Linked DNA regions of Arthrobacter globiformis. The protein of the gene in region 1 binds, or shares a complex with, the protein of each later gene. Links are inferred from orthologs where the notes say so. Each region holds a gene or a part of one and is shown in the gene's direction. Other genes may lie near its edges. The genes, in order: mfd and uvrA.

What was found.
Region 2: the proteins of mfd (region 1) and uvrA are in contact, whole or in part, in a crystal structure (PDB 4DFC), measured with the Escherichia coli proteins. The link is inferred for Arthrobacter globiformis from one-to-one orthologs.

What each region holds. Positions count from the first base shown.
Region 1 is NZ_JAUSYZ010000001.1:1,772,204-1,779,078, forward strand. What follows is about bases 1,682-6,054. They hold mfd (transcription-repair coupling factor), read left to right. Parts: upstream 1,682-2,077; coding sequence 2,078-5,854; downstream 5,855-6,054. Other genes in these bases: QF036_RS08070 (metal-dependent hydrolase), read left to right, coding at 5,860-6,054. In the rest of the region: QF036_RS08050 (DUF2505 domain-containing protein), read right to left, coding at 1-245; more of QF036_RS08070, read left to right, coding at 6,055-6,681; QF036_RS08075 (hypothetical protein), read right to left, coding at 6,756-6,875. UniProt on the Escherichia coli protein: Couples transcription and DNA repair by recognizing RNA polymerase (RNAP) stalled at DNA lesions. Mediates ATP-dependent release of RNAP and its truncated transcript from the DNA, and recruitment of nucleotide excision repair machinery to the damaged site.
Region 2 is NZ_JAUSYZ010000001.1:3,044,262-3,050,206, forward strand. The notes cover bases 1,792-5,234. They hold uvrA (excinuclease ABC subunit UvrA), read left to right. Parts: upstream 1,792-2,109; coding sequence 2,110-5,034; downstream 5,035-5,234. Other genes in these bases: QF036_RS13725 (GntR family transcriptional regulator), read left to right, coding at 1,792-2,049; QF036_RS13735 (HAD hydrolase-like protein), read left to right, coding at 5,184-5,234. In the rest of the region: QF036_RS13720 (ABC transporter ATP-binding protein), read left to right, coding at 1-1,672; more of QF036_RS13725, read left to right, coding at 1,669-1,791; more of QF036_RS13735, read left to right, coding at 5,235-5,900; QF036_RS13740 (lysophospholipid acyltransferase family protein), read left to right, coding at 5,887-5,945. UniProt on the Escherichia coli protein: The UvrABC repair system catalyzes the recognition and processing of DNA lesions. UvrA is an ATPase and a DNA-binding protein. A damage recognition complex composed of 2 UvrA and 2 UvrB subunits scans DNA for abnormalities.

The sequences.
Region 1 (6,875 bases):
TTTTCCACCTGGGTCACCTTGAGGCTCTCGCCGACGAACTTGCGGGCGATTTCCGGCAGGCGCGTCGTGGGGAGGGTACGCACCGACGTGGTGCTGAACTCTCCAGCGATGTCGCCCGCCACGGTGAAGGACTCGAGGGTGCCGCCGACGTATTCGCTGGTGTGGCGCTGGAAGTCCTCGTTCGCGAAGACTGCGGTGACGCTGTCGACGCCGTGGGGAAGGGTGGTGGATGCACTCAGTGCCATTGATCCTCCGTCGTTGTGGGGTCAGAACGCTTTTTGCTCACCACATCCTACGGGGTTGGCCGCGCTTCCCCGGCACCGGCACCTCGGGCACCCGGCTCTGCGACGCCGGATTTCTCCTCGGCGGACAGCCTCCGGGCCGCCGCGGTAATGTTGCGGGACATGGCCGGGAAGATGATGCTGTGGAACGGAAGGACGGCCAGCCAGTAGAGCCGCCCGCTGAGTCCCTTGGGGAAGAAAATCGCCCGCTGGCTGTAACGGCTTCCGGTGCCGTCAGGCTCCACGCAGAGCTCCAGCCAGGCGCGTCCGGGTGCCCGCATTTCGGCCCGTAGCCGGAGCAGGCGGCCGCGCTCGATCCGTTCCACGCGCCACCAGTCCACCACTTCACCGGTCACCAGATGGTGCGGATGCCGCCGTCGGGCGGAGCAGGCCCGCCCCGCCCGAGAGCTTGTCCAGCCAGCCGCGCACGCTCCAGGCCAGCGGGAGCGAGTACCAGCCGCTGCGGCCGCCGATCCCCTCGATGATCGTCCACACGTGCGACGGGTCAACGTCGCTGGCGAAGGTTCGCTCGTCGACATACACCCTGTGTCCGGCCCAGCCAGGGTCGCTCGGCAGCGGGTCGGCGTCGGCGCCGGCGTTTGCCCAGATGGTTTCCACCTGCCCGTCGCGTTCCTTGCCGAGCGCCAGGGCCACTGCCCTGCGGTAGCCGGTCAGGCCGCCGCCGGGCTGTTTGATGTACGTGTCGATGTCGTGTTCGGCCGAGACCGCGTCGTGCTGCAGGGACTGGACCAGCGGCACGGACATGGACAGCGGAATCGGGGTCACCAGGGCAACCCACAATCCGGCCAGCCTGGGTGCCGGCACCGGCAGCGCCAGGACCGGACGCGGCGGCAGCCCCGCCTCGGCCGCGTACTCCTTCATCATGCCGGCGTACGTCAGGACGTCCCGGGAGCCGATGTCGAAGGTGCGGTTGAGGGGGTCCGCCAGTGAGGCGGCTCCAACGAGGTAGTAGAGCACGTCCCGGACGGCGATGGCTTCGATCCGGTTTCGGACCCAGCTGGGCGCCGGCATGAGGGGCAGGGTTTCGGCGAGATGGCGGATCATTTCGAACGACGCCGAGCCGGAGCCGATGACCACCCCGGCCTGGAACACGATGGCGTCGACCGGGCCGGAGAGAAATACCCCGCCGACCGCCTCGCGGGAGCGCATGTGCGTTGACAGTGCCGTGTTGGGCGGGTGCAGGCCGCCCAAATAGACGATCCGCCGGACGGAGGCAGCCGCGGCGGCACCGGCCACAAGTTCGGCCATGGCCTTTTCCTTGGCCTCGAAACCGGAGCCTGCTGCCATGGAATGGACCAGGTAATAGAGGACGTCGACACCCTGCAGGGCTTCCTCCAGCGCTGCGGAGTCGTCGAGGCTGCTGCGGACCACTTCCACGTCGTCGAACCACGGCACGCCGGCGATTTTCTCCGGGGACCTTACGAGCACCTTGACGCGATGGCCGGCGTCCAGCAGCCGCGGAACCAGCCGCCCGCCGATGTACCCTGTGGCACCCGTGACGAGCACCGTCCGGGCAGCCGTGCTGCTGTCATTTCCGCTGCTGTCATTTCCGGTCTGGTCGCTCACGGGAGTCTCCTTGGGGGCGGCGGCGGTGTGGCTGTGCTGATCTTCGGGCTGTGCTGGACTTCACGTGCTCAGCAAGCTTAGCAATGCGGCATCCGGGGCCCGGATGCCGCCGGTGTGCCCTCAGGGGTAGGCTGGAGGCCCCGGCATTCGCAAGAATCTCGGCTTTTCGTGTTGCCTGCGTTCGAATGAGATTCCAGGAGATCCTGCCCATGAGCTCCAAAGGCCAGAGCCCCAGCGGCCAGCGCCCCAAAGGCCAGCCCTCCAATGGCTTGCCCCTCAATGGCTTGCGCCGCGTCCTTCATGCGGACAGGACGTTCGCCCGCGTGCAGTCCGAGGCGGGGAGGAGCTTCAGTGTCCGCAGCGAGGACTACCAGATCAGCGCCCCGGCAGGCCTGCGGCCGGTGCTCCTGGCGGAGATGGCGGACGGCCTGCTGAACGCTGCAGGAAATGGGGGCTCCGCCGCTGACCACGCCGCGCCGGGTGTTGTCCTGGCGGTCACCGCCACGGGACGCGAGGCCGAGGATCTTGCCGCCGCGCTCCGCGCCTACTTGCCCGCCAACGCCGTGGCCGAGTTCCCCAGTTGGGAAACCCTCCCGCATGAGCGGCTGTCCCCGCGCTCGGACACGGTGGGCCGCCGGCTGTCGGTCCTGCGGCGCCTGGCCCATCCCGAAGACTCAGCGCACTCCGAAGACCCAGCACATACGGCAGACGCTGCGCACCGGGAAAACGCAGCGGGACCCCTCCGGGTGGTCGTGGCCCCCGTCCGTGCCGTGCTCCAGCCGATCGTGGCCGGCCTGGGGGACCTGGTTCCGGTGACCCTGAAGGTCGGCCAGGAGGCGCCCTTCAGCAGTGTCGTCAAGAACCTTGCAGACGCCGCCTACGCCCGCGTGGACATGGTGACCCGCCGCGGCGAGTTCGCTGTCCGCGGCGGCATGCTGGACGTCTTCCCGCCCACCGAGGACCACCCCATCCGGGTTGAGTTCTTCGGCGATGAGGTGGACCAGATGCGCTGGTTCGCCGTCGCCGACCAGCGCTCGCTGTCCGCCCCCGGCGTGCATCACCCCACCGAACTCCATGCTCCACCCTGCCGCGAAATCCTCATCACCCCCTCGGTGATGTCCCGGGCTGCGACGCTGAAGTCCCAGCTGCCCGCTGCCGCCGACATGCTGGAGAAGATCGCTGGCGGCATTGCCGTGGAAGGCATGGAATCGCTGGCGCCTGTCCTCGTGGACGCCATGGTCCCGTTCATGGAACAGCTGCCCCCGGGTTCCATCTCGGTGGTCATCGAACCGGAGAAGGTCCGCACCCGCGCGCACGACCTCGCCGCCACCAACGAGGAGTTCCTGGAAGCCGCGTGGTCCACGGCCTCCGACGGCGGAACTGCACCGCTGGATCTGAGCTCGCAGGCGTCGGCGGCCCTGCATTCCGCCAGTTTCCGCTCGCTCGCAGAGACCCGCTCCGCGGCCCTCGGGCACGAGGTGTCCTGGTGGTCCATCACGTCGCTGGCCACGGACGAGGAACTGGCACCGGACATCGACGTGCTCAACCTCCACGCCCGTGAACCGCGCGGGTACCAGGGCGACGTGGCGGAAATGATGGATTTCATCGGCTCGCACGTGCGGGACCAGTGGCGGATCGTGGTGGCCACCGAAGGCCCGGGCCCGGCGCAGCGCCTGGCCGAGCTATTCCACGACGCCGACATCCCCTGCGCCCGGGTGGACACACTGGACCACGAACCCCAGGCGGGGATCATCGAAGTGACCACCGCCGTCGTCGGACGCGGTTTTGTCCTGGACGGACTGAAACTCGGGCTCCTGACCGAGGCCGACCTGCTCGGCCGCACCTCCGCGGGCTCCACGAAGGACATGCGCCGCATGCCCTCCAAGCGGCGGAACGCCGTGGATCCGCTGCAGCTGGTGGCCGGGGACCATGTGGTGCACGAGCAGCACGGCATCGGGCGGTTCGTGGAGCTCATCCAGCGCAATGTGACTGTCGGGGGCTCAAAAAATTCAATCGGCGTGCGCGAGTACCTGGTGCTGGAATACGCGCCGTCGAAGCGCGGGGCGCCGGGGGACCGGCTGTTTGTGCCCACCGACCAGCTGGACCAGGTGACCCGCTACGTCGGCGGCGACACCCCCGTGCTCAGCAAGATGGGTGGCGCGGACTGGGCCAGCACCAAGTCCAAGGCGCGCCGGGCGGTCAAGGAAATCGCCGGCGAGCTCATCCGGCTCTATTCGGCCCGGATGGCGTCCCGCGGCCATGCCTTCGCCCCGGACACGCCGTGGCAGCGTGAGCTGGAGGAGGCCTTCCCGTACGTGGAGACCCCGGACCAGCTCACCACCATCAACGAGGTCAAGGCCGACATGGAGCGGGAGATCCCCATGGACCGGCTGGTCTCCGGCGACGTCGGCTACGGCAAGACCGAGATCGCCGTCCGCGCCGCCTTCAAGGCCGTGCAGGACGGCAAGCAGGTGGCGGTGCTGGTGCCCACCACGCTGCTCGCGCAGCAGCACTACGAGACGTTCACGGAGCGGTTCTCCGGGTTCCCACTGCGCGTGAAGCCGCTGTCCAGGTTCCAGGCGTCCAAGGAGGCCAAGGAAACCGTCGAGGGCGTGAAGAACGGCTCCGTGGACGTGGTGATCGGCACGCACCGGCTGCTGTCCAAGGACTTTGAGTTCAAGGACCTGGGCCTGGTGATCGTGGACGAGGAGCAGCGCTTCGGCGTCGAACACAAGGAAGCGCTGAAGAAGATGCGCACCAACGTGGACGTCCTGGCCATGAGCGCCACCCCGATCCCGCGTACGCTCGAAATGTCGCTGACCGGCATCCGCGAAACGTCCACCCTGGCCACCCCGCCGGAGGAGCGCCATCCCGTGCTCACCTATGTGGGGCCGTACACGGACAAGCAGACTTCCGCCGCCATCCGCCGCGAGCTGATGCGCGAGGGCCAGGTGTTCTTCGTGCACAACCGCGTGTCCACGATCGAAAAGACCGCGGCCAAAATCCGCGAACTCGTCCCCGAAGCCAGGGTCGAGGTGGCTCACGGCAAGATGTCCGAGAGCCGGCTGGAGCAGATCATCGTGGACTTCTGGGAGAAGCGCTTCGACGTCCTGGTGTGCACCACGATCATCGAAACCGGCCTGGACATCTCCAACGCCAACACCCTGATCGTGGACGGCGCGGACAAGTACGGCCTGTCGCAGCTCCACCAGCTGCGCGGGCGCGTGGGCCGCGGACGCGAACGGGCCTACGCCTACTTCCTCTACCCCTCCGAGAAGCCGCTGGGCGAGGTGGCGCTGGAACGGCTCAAGGCCGTGGCCACCCACAACGAGCTCGGCGCGGGCATGCAGCTGGCCATGAAGGACCTGGAAATCCGCGGCGCCGGCAACCTGCTGGGCGGTGAGCAGTCGGGCCACATCCAGGGCGTCGGCTTCGACCTCTACATCCGGCTGGTGGGCGAAGCCGTGGCCGAATACCGCGGTGAGGCCGAGGAGAAGGCCGCCGAGATGAAGATCGAGCTGCCGGTCAACGCGCACCTGCCGCACGACTACGTCCCGGGCGAACGGCTGCGGCTGGAGGCCTACCGGAAGCTGGCGTCCGCCGTCACCAACGAGGCCATCGACGAGGTCCTCGCCGAGCTCGTGGACCGCTACGGCGAGCCGCCGCTGCCCGCACAGAACCTGGTCGCCGTCGCGCGCTTCCGGGTGGGTGCCCGCGAAGCCGGGCTCTCCGACGTCGCCCTGCAGGGAAACTTCATCCGGTTCTCCCCGGCCCAGCTGCCCGAATCGAAGACCATGCGGCTCAACCGCATGTACCCCGGCTCCCAGTCCAAGCCGGCCCTCGACGCCGTGCTCATCCCCAAGCCGAAAACGGCAAGGATCGGCGGCCGCGACCTGCAGGACGCCGAAATCCTGGAATGGGCCGACGGTGTCATTCGCAACATTTTCGCCGACGCCCCCGTCCCGCTCGAAGCCACAAAGGGCTAGCCGTGATGGGAGGACACCACGCCGCGTCAGGAGCCGCGGCGTGGGTGGCTATTGCCGCGACGGGGCCGTACACCCTGGGCTGGTACCCGCTGGACACCACCGGTGTGCTGATCGGCGGCATGGCGACGGCGGGCACCGCCCTGGTGTGCGACTGGGACCACCGCTCCAGCACCGTGGCACACTCGCTGCCGCCGCTGTCCAACATGATCGCCGTGGGCATCGAGAATGCCAGCGGCGGCCACCGGCAGGGCACGCATTCGGTGCTGGGGGCGGCCATGTTCGTGCTGCTCGCCGCCGTTGCGGCGCAGATCCAGGTGGACACGCCGTGGGGTGTGCTGTCCGTTGGTGCCGGGCTGCTGTGCATGTTCATGATCAACATCGCCGCCAAGGCGCTGAAACTGTTTCCGAAGTCCGGGTGGATCGCCAACTGGGTCTTTGCCTTGGCCATGGCCGGCCTGGTGACCTGGTTTGCGCCCCACCAGTGGACCTGGCTGCCCATGTCCATGCTGATCGGCGTCGTGGTGCACATCGTTGGCGACATGGTGACCACCGGCGGCGTTCCGCTCCTCTGGCCGCTGGTGATCAAACCGCCAAGGTTCCTCCGCCGGATGTGGGTGTTGCGGAACTTCTGGCGGCCCAACGGCGCGTTCTCCATCCCGCTGCTGGGCCGGGCGGGGTCCCGGCGGGAATGGCTGGTGCTGATACCGGTGAGCGGCTACGCCATGGTGGGAATGTGCCTGGCGGCGTGGTCGCTGGCAGGCACGCATTTTCCTGCGGCGCTGGCCCTGGCCGGCCGGCTGGCCAGCAGCCTGCTGGGACTGCCCTGATTCATTCGTTAAAAACTGAAGCCCCGGACAGTTCGCACAGTCCGGGGCTTCGGTTTTTTAGTTCAGGTTGGTCTTTAGTATTCGCCGGCCGAATCGGAGCGGCCCGTGATGGTCTGCGGGATCCAGAATGCGAGGGCGAAAAGGCCAAGGCACACAGCCATCGGCCACGGGTTCTCCAGGGACAGGAAGGACAG
Region 2 (5,945 bases), 1.3 Mb from region 1 along the record:
TTTTATGCACGGCACGTTCGACGCCGGCAAGCTGGCCGCGCTGCTCGCCGCGGTGTCGCTGATGTACGTCGGGACCTCGGTCTTCAACTGGGTCCAGGGAGCCCTGACCGCCCAGACTGTGCAGCGGCTTGTTTTCGGCCTTCGCGCCGCCGTCGAGGACAAACTGCACCGGCTGCCGTCCGCGCACTTCCACGAGCAGGCCAGGGGCGATGTCCTCAGCAGGGCCACCAACGACGTCGACAACATCTCGCAGGCGCTCAACCAGCTGCTCACGCAGCTGATCATGTCCGTTCTGATGCTGTGCGGTTCGCTGGCCATGATGCTGTGGATCTCCCCGCTGCTGGCCGCCATCGCCCTCTTGTCCGTGCCCCTGTCCACGCTGATAACGGTGTTCATGGCGCGCCAGTCCCAGGCCTATTTCACCGCCCAATGGGCATCCACCGGGGAGCTGAACGCCCATATCGAGGAGTTCATCACCGGTCACGAGGTGATCAAGGCATTTGGGCAGCAGCAAACGGTGTCGGCCATCTTCGGCCGCGGCAACGACCGGCTGGCCCGCAGCAGCGCCCGCGCCCAATTCGTCTCCGGAGCCGTGCAGCCGCTCATGGTCTTCGTCGCCAACCTCAACTATGTTGCGGTGGCCGTCGTCGGCGCCCTGCAGGTGGCGGCCGGCGGCATGACGATCGGCGGCATCCAGGCGTTCATCCAGTTCAGCCGCCTCTTCACCCAGCCGATGGGCCAGATCGGCGGCATGCTTACCCTCATGCAGTCCTGCGCAGCCTCAGCGGAACGGGTCTTCGCCCTCCTGGACGAGCCCGAGATCCCCCGCGAGGACCAGGCTCTGGCCCGCCAGGAAAACCTCCGCGGCCGGATTGATTTCGAGGACGTCACCTTCGCATATACCCCGGGGGCGCCGGCCGTCAGCGGGCTGTCGTTCTCCGTCCTCCCGGGCCAGACCGTGGCCATCGTGGGCCACACAGGCGCCGGCAAGACCACCGTGGTGAACCTCCTTATGCGCTTCTATGAGCTCGATTCAGGCCGCATCACGATCGACGGTACGGACATCGCCACGGTGCCTGTGGACTCGCTGCGGTCCAATTTCGCCGTGGTCATGCAGGACGTCTGGCTGTTCAGCGGCACGGTGCGCGACAACATCGAATACGGCTGGCCCGGGGCGGATGATGACCAGATACTGGCAGCAGCCGAGGCCAGCCACGTGGACCACTTTGTGCGGTCGCTGCCCGCCGGTTACGGCACGGTCCTGCGGGACGACGGCGATTCGCTGAGCCAGGGCCAAAGGCAGCTGATCACCATCGCGCGGGCCCGGCTCGCCGACCGCAGCGTCCTGATCCTGGATGAGGCAACAAGTTCCGTTGACACCCGGACCGAGGTGCAGATCAAGCTCGCGATGAACCGGTTGAGGCAGGGCAAGACGAGCTTCATCATTGCCCACAGGTTGTCCACCGTGCGCGACGCTGATCTAATTCTCGTCATGGATCACGGACGCATTGTTGAACAGGGGACGCACAGCAGCCTGCTGTCCGTGGACGGCCATTACCGGCACCTGTATGAGGCCCAGTTCCGCGGGGTGGACCGCGAACTCGGCGCCATCCGCCGGCACCACGGCAGGCACGCCGCCGGCCAGCAGCGCTACCGGGAGTCCGGCCTGTGACCGCCGGCGATGCCTTCCCGGGGCGGTGGAAGCCGAACACCGGCAGCTCCGTGGCCCTCTTTGAGCAGCTGCGGCTCCACGTGATCGAACAGGCGGACCAGGGAAAGCTTGCCCCCGGCACGCGGCTGCCGGCAGTGCGGGCCCTCGCCGGAACCCTCGGCGTGGCACCCCACACGGTGGCCCGGGCGTACAAGGAACTCGAAGCTGCGGGCGTCGTCGCCACCAAGGGCCGCAACGGGACGGTGGTCTGCGCCCGCGACGAGCGTTGGGGGGCTTTGTCCGAGGCCGCAGCCGATTATGCCGCAGCCGCCAAATCCCAAGGCGCAACTTTCGCCCAGGCGGTGCACCTGCTGGCGGCTGCCTACGACGCTGAGTAGCGGGGGTGGCGTAGCACACCCGCGTGGATATTCGAAGAAGTTTTCGACTAGCATTAGTGGGTGCCTAAAGCCGTAGCTGAAGAAACCGCTGTTGCCCCCTCCGCCGTCGTCCCCCTGAGCCCCGCCAAACCGGAGCGCCCGGATCTGTCCCGGCTGGTGGTTAAGGGCGCCCGCGAGCACAACCTCCGCAACGTCGACCTCGACCTGCCCCGCGACGCCATGATCGTCTTCACGGGTCTGTCCGGCTCCGGAAAGTCGTCCCTGGCCTTCGACACCATCTTCGCCGAAGGCCAGCGCCGCTACGTCGAATCGCTCTCCGCGTACGCCCGGCAGTTCCTGGGCCAGGTGGACAAGCCCGACGTCGACTTCATCGAGGGCCTGTCGCCGGCGGTCTCGATCGACCAGAAGTCCACGAGCAAGAATCCGCGCTCCACCGTGGGCACCATCACCGAAATTTACGACTACATGCGTCTCCTGTGGGCGCGCGTGGGCCGTCCGCACTGCCCCGTCTGCGGTGAACCCGTCATCAAGCAGACGCCGCAGCAGATCGTTGACCAGCTGCTCGAACTGGAGGACGGCACCCGTTTCCAGATCCTCGCCCCGGTGGTGCGCGGGCGCAAGGGTGAGTTCGTCGACCTCTTCAAGGAATTGACGGCGAAGGGCTATTCCCGCGCCCGTGTCGACGGCGACCTCGTCCAGCTGAGCGATCCACCCAAGCTGGGCAAGCAGTTCAAGCACACCATTGAGGTGGTGGTGGACCGGCTCGTGGTCAAGGAAGGCATCCGGCAGCGCCTGACGGACTCCATCGAAACGGCGCTTGGCCTCGCTGAGGGGCGCGTCCTGGCCGACTTCGTCGACCTTGAATCCGACGACCCCCACCGCACGCGTGCCTTCTCGGAAAACCTGGCCTGCCCCAACGAGCATCCGCTGGCCATCGATGAGATTGAGCCCAGGTCCTTCTCGTTCAACAACCCATTCGGCGCCTGCTCGGCCTGCAGCGGCATCGGCACCCGGCTGGAAGTCGACGAGGACCTGATCATTCCCAACCCGGAGCTTGCGCTGGAGGACGGGGCTATCGCGCCGTGGTCCCTGGGCGCCGCCACCACCGAGTACTGGAACCGTTTGCTCGACGGGCTCGCCAAGGAACTCGGGTTCTCCATGACCACGCCGTGGCAGGACCTTCCGGCCGACGTCCGGCAGACTGTCCTGCACGGCAAGGACCACAAGGTTGTGGTCCAGTACCGCAACCGGTTCGGCAGGGAGCGCAAGTACAGCACCGGCTTCGAAGGCGTGGTGCAGTACGTGCACCGCAAGCACACCGAAACCGAGTCCGACTACGCCAGGGACCGGTACGAGGAGTACATGCGGCAGATCCCCTGCCCGGCCTGCAACGGCGCGCGGCTGAACCCGGCGTCGCTCTCGGTTCTCATCAACGGCAAGTCCATTGCCGACGTCGCGCGGCTGCCCATGCGCGAATGCGCAGCATTCCTGGACAACCTCGTGTTGACCGGCCGTGAGGCCCAGATCGCCCACCAGGTCCTCAAGGAGATCCAGGCCCGTCTGACCTTCCTGCTGGACGTGGGCCTGGAATACCTGAACCTGGAGCGCCCCTCCGGCACCCTCTCCGGCGGCGAGGCCCAGCGCATCAGGCTCGCCACCCAGATCGGCTCCGGCCTCGTGGGCGTCCTGTACGTCCTGGACGAGCCCTCCATCGGGCTGCACCAGCGGGACAACAGGCGCCTGATTGAGACCCTCACCCGGCTGCGGGACCTGGGCAACACCCTCATTGTGGTCGAGCACGACGAGGACACCATCCACGAGGCGGACTGGATCGTGGATATCGGCCCGGGAGCCGGCGAGCACGGCGGGCAGGTGGTCCACTCAGGGTCCTACGAGGCACTCCTGCAGAACACGAAGTCCCTGACCGGGGACTACCTCTCCGGCCGGAAGAGCATCGACCTCCCCAAGAAGCGGCGCAAGTACGACAAGAAGCGAGAGCTGAAGGTGGTCGGCGCCCGCGAGAACAACCTCGTCAACGTTGATGCCGCCTTCCCCCTCGGCCTGTTCACCGCCGTGACCGGCGTCAGCGGCTCCGGCAAGTCCACTCTGGTCAACGAGATCCTGTACAAAGTGCTGGCCAACAAGCTCAACGGCGCCAAGCAGGTGGCCGGGCGCCACCGCACAGTCCAGGGCCTCGAGCACCTGGACAAGGTGGTGCACGTGGACCAGAGCCCCATCGGCCGCACCCCGCGCTCCAACCCGGCAACGTACACCGGCGTGTTCGACCACATCCGGAAGCTCTTCGCCGAGACCACCGAAGCCAAGGTCCGCGGCTACATGCCCGGACGGTTCTCCTTCAACGTCAAGGGCGGCCGCTGCGAGGCCTGCTCCGGTGACGGCACGCTCAAGATCGAGATGAACTTCCTGCCGGACGTCTACGTCCCGTGCGAGGTCTGCCACGGTGCGCGCTACAACCGCGAGACCCTCGAGGTGCACTACAAGGGCAAGACCATCGCCGACGTCCTGAACATGCCCATCGAGGAGGGTGCCGAGTTCTTCGCGGCGTTCTCCCCGATTGCGCGCCACCTCAACACGCTCGTGGACGTCGGTCTCGGATACGTCCGGCTGGGCCAGCCCGCTACCACGCTGTCAGGCGGCGAGGCGCAGCGCGTCAAACTGGCAGCCGAGCTGCAGAAGCGGTCCAACGGCCGCAGCGTCTATGTCCTCGACGAGCCCACCACCGGGCTTCACTTCGAAGACATCCGGAAGCTGCTCATGGTGCTGCAGGGCCTCGTGGAGAAGGGCAACACTGTCATCACCATCGAGCACAACCTCGACGTCATCAAGAGCGCCGACTGGATCGTGGACCTGGGCCCTGACGGAGGCTCCGGCGGCGGCCGGATCGTGGCCTCTGGCACCCCCGAGCAGGTCTCCAAGTCCTCGGAGAGCCATACCGCAAAGTTCCTGGCCGAAATCCTCGGCTAGCAGGGCCAAAGCCGGACGCCCACCAAGAAAGGCGGCCCCCAGGACAACTGGCGGGCCGCCGTCGTCGTTAAACTACTCGATCGTGGCCGAAGTATTCTTCGAACGGCATACGAGTTTGAGCAGGCGTGCCATCATGAGAAACTAAGCCGGTGACTTCAACAACAGTGCCCGTGATCTTCGACCTGGACGGCACTCTTGTCGATCCGGCCGGCGGGATAACAGACGGAATTGCCGCGGCCCTCACCGAACATGGCCTTGCTGTCCCAAGCCAGGACCTTCTAGACGCGATGGTGGGTCCCAAGCTGAGCGATTCCCTGCTGAACGTCGCGGCTGTTCCGCCGGCCATGCTCAGGGCGGTCATCCGGACCTACCGGATGCATTACCTGGACTCCGGCATTTCCCAGAGCCGCCTGTACCCGGGCATCGTTGACCTGCTGGACGGCTATGTCGCGGCGGGGCGGCCCGTCGCGGTGGCGACGCAAAAGCCGGAAGCCCTTGCGCACATCGTGCTTGAACACCACAAAATCGCTCGCCGGTTCCTCACCATCAAAGGCTCAGCCGCGGATGAGACCGCGGCTGCGGCCGGTCCGGTCGGCAAGAGCGGCATCATCGCCGCTGCCATGACGGCCCTCGGAACGCAGCATGCCGTGATGGTGGGCGACCGTGCGCAGGACGTGGCCGGAGCGTTGGCCAACGGACTCGACTGCATCGGCGTCAGCTGGGGTTTTGCGCCCGACGGCGAACTGGAGGCAGCTGGAGCGGTGGCCGTCGTGCACGACACCGCCGGCCTGTGCGCCAAGGTCGAGGAGCTGGAGAACGTCCGTGCCGCAGCCCTGAGCGAGGTGCGCAACGATGGAGCTGTTTGACGGCGTCCGCTGGACGACGCGGACCCTTATCTCCGGTACCTGCCG